Regions from separate parts of the Desulfofundulus sp. JL263-se genome, predicted to be linked through region 2. Evidence: riboswitches for the same ligand, from Rfam matches in the RefSeq annotation. Region 2 holds a riboswitch; each other region holds the start of a gene.
What was found. A riboswitch is a leader RNA that binds a small molecule or an ion and turns the genes downstream of it on or off. The one in region 2 is predicted to bind cobalamin.

Region 1: another riboswitch for cobalamin. It lies ahead of cobT (nicotinate-nucleotide--dimethylbenzimidazole phosphoribosyltransferase); the one in region 2 lies ahead of thiC (phosphomethylpyrimidine synthase ThiC).
Region 3: another riboswitch for cobalamin. It lies ahead of ACX4JR_RS01240 (S-layer homology domain-containing protein); the one in region 2 lies ahead of thiC (phosphomethylpyrimidine synthase ThiC).

The regions. Positions count from the first base shown of each region.
Region 1 covers NZ_CM149993.1:961,897-964,165, forward strand. The annotation lists gene fni (type 2 isopentenyl-diphosphate Delta-isomerase) at 1-953, shown strand, start outside; cobalamin riboswitch at 1,007-1,213, shown strand; gene cobT (nicotinate-nucleotide--dimethylbenzimidazole phosphoribosyltransferase) at 1,305-2,269, shown strand, end outside.
Region 2 covers NZ_CM149993.1:840,905-843,173, reverse strand. The annotation lists gene thiC (phosphomethylpyrimidine synthase ThiC) at 1-1,201, opposite strand, end outside; cobalamin riboswitch at 1,313-1,504, opposite strand; gene ACX4JR_RS04305 (superoxide dismutase) at 1,682-2,269, shown strand, end outside.
Region 3 covers NZ_CM149993.1:236,888-239,156, reverse strand. The annotation lists gene ACX4JR_RS01240 (S-layer homology domain-containing protein) at 1-1,489, opposite strand, end outside; cobalamin riboswitch at 1,647-1,935, opposite strand; gene ACX4JR_RS01235 (hypothetical protein) at 2,114-2,269, opposite strand, start outside.

The DNA of each region.
Region 1 (2,269 bases), 120 kb from region 2:
CCTGCGCGGTGCCGGAATTGCGGCTGGAACAGGTTGACTGCACGTGCTTGTTTCTCGGTAAAAAATTAAGGGCCCCTCTTTTAATTAATGCCATGACCGGCGGGCATCCGGATGTATTGGAGATTAATGCTGCCCTGGGTGAGGTGGCGTCCCGTACGGGAATTGCCGTTGCAGTGGGCTCCCAGCGGGCGGCCCTGGAAAATCCCGGTGTAAGGAAAACATATACGATTATGCGGGAAAAAAATCCCGGCGGAGTGGTGCTGGCGAATTTAGATGCGGGGTGCCGTCTCGAGGATGCTCTGGAAGCGGTGGAAATGGTGCAGGCGGACGGTATACAGTTATATTTGAACGTGGCCCAGGAACTCAGCATGCCCGAAGGAGACGTGGACTTCAGGGGTGTAATGGATAATATAGCCCGCCTGGTGGGCGAGTTGCCCGTGCCGGTTATAGTTAAAGAAGTGGGGTTTGGCATGAGCCGTGAGACGGTAAAGTCTTTGGCTGATATGGGGGTAAAGTACCTGGATATTGGCGGCCGCGGGGGTACAAATTTTGCCGCCATTGAAGGACGACGGCGGGGAAAGTCTGATGTCCCCCTTTTGGATTGGGGAATACCGACAGCACCGGCTTTATTGGAGGCGCTAAGCGTTTCGGGGAATGTGGAAATTATTGCTTCCGGCGGTATCCGCTCGGCAGGCGATGTGGCCAAGGCTCTGGTGGCGGGGGCCGGATTGGTGGGGATAGCGAGGCCCTTTTTGCAGATCTTGATGGAACGCGGGACTGAGGGCCTGGTAGAATATATTGAGGAAATGAAGACGGGCCTGCGGAGTATAATGATGGCGCTGGGCACAGGGCGCCTGGATATGTTGCGAACCAAACAGTTGGTTATTACAGGTATGACGGCCCAGTGGCTCATGCGGCGGGGAATAGATATAAACCGGTATGCCTGCAGGTAAAAAATTTTGAATTAAAGGAGGATTTTTCCCCAAAGGCATAGAACAAAATTTAAAAACACTTATGCCCAGCAGGTGCCCTTCGGGGAGAATAGGGAATCAGGTGAGAATCCTGAGCGGTCCCGCCACTGTAACCGGGAAGTGCCCGCCATTATGCCACTGGCGCGAGCGGGAAGGCACGAGAGTGTGCCACTGCCGTGCCGGGAAGGCGGCAGGGTGCGAAGCCCGGAAGCCAGGAGACCTGCCTGCTTGGGGATAGCCCTGCGGGAAAGGGCGCTGCAGTGGATGATGGTAAAGTCCACGGCCTTTTAAGGTCGTGGACTTTTAATTTTGTTAAAGGGGAGGCTTTAAAAAATGGAACTGCTAAATAAAACTATCCAATCCATTGTTAGTTTGGACCACGGTGCCATGGAAAAGGCAAAGGAAAGGCTGGATAACCTTATTAAACCCCCAGGTAGCCTGGGAATGCTCGAGGAATTGGCCGCAAAGATGGCCGGTATAACGGGACATCCCCGGCCAATGGTGGGAGGAAAATCAGTAATATTGATGGCCGGTGATCACGGCGTAGTGGAAGAAGGGGTAAGTGCCGCGCCCCAGGAGATTACCAGGCAGATGCTTCCCAATTTTGTCCGGGGAGTTGCCGGCATAGGGGTACTGGCCCGGCAGGCCGGGGTAAGGTTGGTTGTAGTGGACGTAGGCGTAAAGGGGCCTGTAAACATACCCGGGGTAATTTCTCGCAAAGTGAGGCCTGGTACCGGTAATATATCCAGAGGGCCGGCTATGGCCAGGGATGAGGCGGTGCAGGCTGTAGAAGTGGGAATTGAATTGGCAAAAACAGAAATCAGCCAAGGTGCAACCATTTTGGCAACCGGTGATATGGGAATTGGCAACACTACTCCCAGCAGTGCTATTTTAGCCGCCCTGGGTGGATATACTGCAGATGAGGTTACCGGCAGGGGTACACTGGTAAATGACGATGTGCTGGCCAGAAAACGTGAAGCGGTGATCAGGGCGCTGGAGGTTAACAGGCCGGATCCGGAGGATGGCCTGGATGTGTTGTCCAAAGTGGGAGGCCTTGAAATCGGCGGCTTAACCGGTGTTATCCTGGGTGCTGCCGCCTGCCGGGTTCCCGTTCTTTTAGACGGGTTTATTTCTACGGCTGCCGCCCTGGTGGCCGCGGCCATTGAGCCCAAGTGCAGGGATTACATGATTGCATCTCACCTGTCCGCGGAGCCCGGGCATAAATTGATGCTGGAACATTTGGGTTTAAAGCCCATGCTGTACATGAATATGCGGTTGGGAGAAGGTACCGGGGCTGT
Region 2 (2,269 bases):
GATTCTTTCTTATTTCTCCCGCCCGGTGGGGGTCTATGGCCAGGGCGAGCTGTTTTTCCCAATTGAGCTCTTTTCTGGCCCTGGACAGTTCTAAATCCCATTCTGCAGCCCCCTTAAGGCCCCTGGCCAGATCCGCGGCGTGGGCGGCGATGCGGGCCGCCACCACCCCTTCGTGCACTTGCCGGGCGTCGGGGAGACCTATGTGTTCAGCTGCCGTAACATAGCAAATAAATTCAGCTCCCGCCCAGGCACTTATGGCCCCGCCGATGGCGGCGCTGATGTGGTCGTAACCGGCCGCTATGTCGGTTACCACGGGGCCGAAGACAAAATACGGCGCGCCCTTGCAAAGACTCTTCTGCAAGGTAATGGTTGCCTTAAGCTGGTTTAAAGGTACATGTCCCGGACCCTTGACCATTACCTGGACCCCGGCCTCCCGGGCACGTCTTACCAATTCTCCCAAAATTACCAGCTCGTGTACTTGCGCGCCGTCCAGGGAATCGTACAGACACCCCGGCCTCATGCCGTCGGCAAGACTGACCGTGACATCATATTTGCGGGCAATCTCCAGCACCCGGTCATAGTACTCATACAAGGGGTTTTCCCTCTGGTTATAAATCATCCAGCCTATAAGGTGAGAGCCCCCGTAACTCACCAGGGGATCTATCCGGCCTTCCCTCTTGGCGCGCTCTACAATTTCCATGGTGGTACCACAGTGAAGGGCCAGAAAATCCACACCGTCGGCGGCCTGGCGCTCAATTACCTCAAAAAGCTCGTCAACAGTCATCTTAACGGCGGAGCCGTATTTTTCACCGGCCTCGGCTATGGCCTGGTAAAGGGGCAAAGTCCCCACGGGTGTGGGAGTGGCCGCCAGCGCTTCTTTACGCATGGCATCGATATCCCTGCTTACGCTCAAGTCCATGATAGAATCCGTTCCCGCCTTTACCGCGGCCTTAATTTTTTTGACTTCGACGTCAATCCGGGCGTCCTTGCCGTACAATCCTATACTGGCACTTACCTTGGTCCGCAGGCCCGCGCCTATACCTACAGGAAAACTGCTGCTGCGCCGGGCGTTACGGGGTATGACTATTTTCCCTTCGGCAATTCCCTGTCTTATAAATTCCGGGGTAACTTTCTCCTGCCCGGCCACCCGTTCCATGACCGGTGTAATTTTCCCCTCTCTGGCGCTCTCCAATAGAGTCATTTAATTCCCTCCTTTTCCAAAATTTTCTAAAATAAAAAGCCCGCACCCTTATTGATGCGGACTTTGCCATCATCCCCACGTTTTTTCCCTTGCCGCCATATCCCCGTGGCAGCACAAGAACACTTCCAGGCAGGTCTCCTGGCTTCCGGAATAGCGCCCTGACCTCCCTTCCCAACTGCCTTGCCTTAAAGGACGACAGAAGGTGGTAATGAGGCGGACTACCGGTTACAGTGGCGGGACCGCCCGGGATTCTCACCCGGTTCCCTATTATCCCTTACGGGCACCTGGAAATGCGTGCTACTAAATTGTCAATACACATTCTATTAACTAATTTTAACATTGTCAAGGATAAAACCATCCAAACCCCGGCTTGCCATTCCCCCCTGATTCTTTAATTATTAGGAGTTATCAGGAACTTTTCCATGATAAAACCATAATATAATTACCACAGGTTTCCAATTTGAAAGGAGAATCTTAACTATGCGTGATTTGTGGGCCGTTCAATCCGTACCGCCCGGCGGCCACCAGCTGCCTCCTTTACCTTATCCCTATAATGCCCTGGAACCGGTAATAAGCGGGACCGCCCTGCGCGTCCACCATGACCGCCACCATAAATCTTATGTTGATGGCCTGAACAAGGCAGAGCTGAAGCTGACAGAAGCAAGGCGGAAAAGGGATTTTTCCCTGATTAAACACTGGGAAAGGGAACTGGCCTTTTACGGCTCGGGGCACATACTGCACAGCGTTTTTTGGACCATAATGACACCGAGGGGTACCGGGCAGCCCGGCCCTGAAACGTGGCGGCAGATTAACAACTATTTTGGTGGTTTTTTCACTTTCCAAGAACAATTTGCTGCCGCAGCCACAGACGTGGAAGCATCGGGATGGGCGGTTCTGGTATGGCAGCCTACCTGGGAGCGGCTGGAAATTCTCACCGCTGAAAAGCACCAGGACCTAACCCAATGGGGCGGCATCCCCATCCTGGTACTGGACGTCTGGGAGCATGCCTATTACCTGGATTACCAAAACCGGCGCGCGGACTACGTGAAGGCCTGGTGGCAACTGGTT
Region 3 (2,269 bases), 600 kb from region 2:
GAAAACCCGCCAGCGCTCTTATCGCCCAGCTCGTAGCATCCACATCTTCATATTCTGTCCCTCCATAGGTATATCCCCACACGCCGGTACCGTTGTTGAGCCGCTGGCCCAGCAGCCATTCTTCTGCTTTTGTCACATCCAGATGCTCTGCGTCCAAAGCCCCCATCTCAGATAGCGCCATTACCGGCCACACGTGCTCGTATACCGTCGCGCCAAAGTTTCCTTCTTCCCCCTGCAGATCCTTCAAAAGCCCTGCCAGTCTCTCTTTTTCACCGGAAGTATCTCCCAGCGTATTCAGCAGCAGTATTGTCTTGCCAATTGTCGCCACCTTGCTGTTTTTATCTATCTTTTTGGCATCTTCGATAATTAGTTTTTTTAGCGTTTTACTCCACCCACTGCTGTCCAGGTCTTCCCCGGCTGCCGCCAGGGCTTCCGCCGCCAGTTCACTTATGTTAGTTCTGTCTTCGCAGAATTTTTTATATAGGTACGAAATAGCACTGGCAATCTTTGTATCTATTTCACTATTTAAATCTCCATTATTGAATTCTGACACTTTGAACGCTGCCAGCGCCTTGAGTGGGGCAAAGGTTCCCATCACGTTAGCATATGGCCCAAAGCTGCCGTCATCATTTTGTGCCTCGTCACTTAGCAGGTAGGTAATCAGGTTTTTTTCACCGTATACTTCATCCGTTACCGTCCAGTTCTCTCCCTGCGGGTCTATACCAAGTTTCAGCAGGGTAAGCACCGCTTCCGCTGTGGATACTCCCGGGTCCCAGTTGCTTATTTCTCCTTTTGTCCCTTGTTTGCTCTTTAAAAAGGCTAAACCGTCCTGTATGGCCCGGTAGCAGTCCGAACCCTGCTCCATTGCATCCGGAAAACCCGCCAGCGCTCTTATCGCCCAGCTCGTAGCATCCACATCTTCATATTCTGTCCCTCCATAGGTATATCCCCACACGCCGGTACCGTTGTTGAGCCGCTGGCCCAGCAGCCATTCTTCTGCTTTTGTCACATCCAGATGCTCTGCGTCCAAAGCCCCCATCTCAGATAGCGCCATTACCGGCCACACGTGCTCGTATACCGTCGCGCCAAAGTTTCCTTCTTCCCCCTGCAGATCCTTCAAAAGCCCTGCCAGTCTCTCTTTTTCACCGGAAGTATCTCCCAGCGTATTCAGCAGCAGTATTGTCTTGCCAATTGTCGCCACCTTGCTGTTTTTATCTATCTTTTTGGCATCTTCGATAATTAGTTTTTTTAGCGTTTTACTCCACCCACTGCTGTCCAGGTCTTCCCCGGCTGCCGCCAGGGCTTCCGCCGCCAGTTCGCTTATGTTCTCTCCATTTTCATTATATTGTCCGTATAAGTAGTCTATTGCCTTATCAATTCGTTCCTGAGTTAAACTACTAATATCTGCAGCTTGTACATTATTTGCAAATACTAAGCAAAAAATTGATATTACTACAACTGTTAAAAGAACATTTTTTCTTGGTAACATTTCTCTAACCCCCAACTAGAAACCTGCTTTTTAAACCACGGTATTTCCTCTAACAAGGTATCTCCCCCTATCAAAAAACCCCGGCCTACAAAAAGGCCGGGGGTTCAATCCCTAACTGGGCATAAAAACAACCACCTCCCCATCACCCGTAGGCGCCGGCAGTTTGGCGGAACAGGCAGGTCTCCTGGCTCAGGTTCATCGAGATTTCACGTCTTCCCATCCAGTCCAGCACTCAATGATACTTTTAGTTACTCAAAGTAAGTGAATATTACCCAAAAAATAACCAACGCCGTTACAATACTTTGCGAACCGTTGAGTGCTGGACCAAACAGTGACTTGATGTGAAACCTCTCCCCATCACAGTGGCGGGGACCGCGCCGGATTTGCACCGGCTTCCCTTTTAAGCCTTACCTTCCGGTAAAAGCACCTGTTCCTTTTATAATATTTTTTGTAAAATAGTTAGTTAACTTGAAGAAAACATAACACAGTTTTACTATATTGTCAACATATTCAACTTCCCTATCACCAATCTTACTATAGTTAATTAAGTCTACAAAATAACTTCCCGATATTTTACCATTACCGGACACCACCTTATCCTAATAGATCCGGGCCTGCCCAAATTTAAAATATTATACTGACAATAAAGCTGAGCATTAAACCGGTTACAGCCACGTACCGTATATTCCAGCGCAAACTTATTTCTATGGGGTTTCTTCCCGAAAACCTGCTAAGCATCATGTTAACAGCTGTAGAAGGTGAACTTACATTTGCAATGGC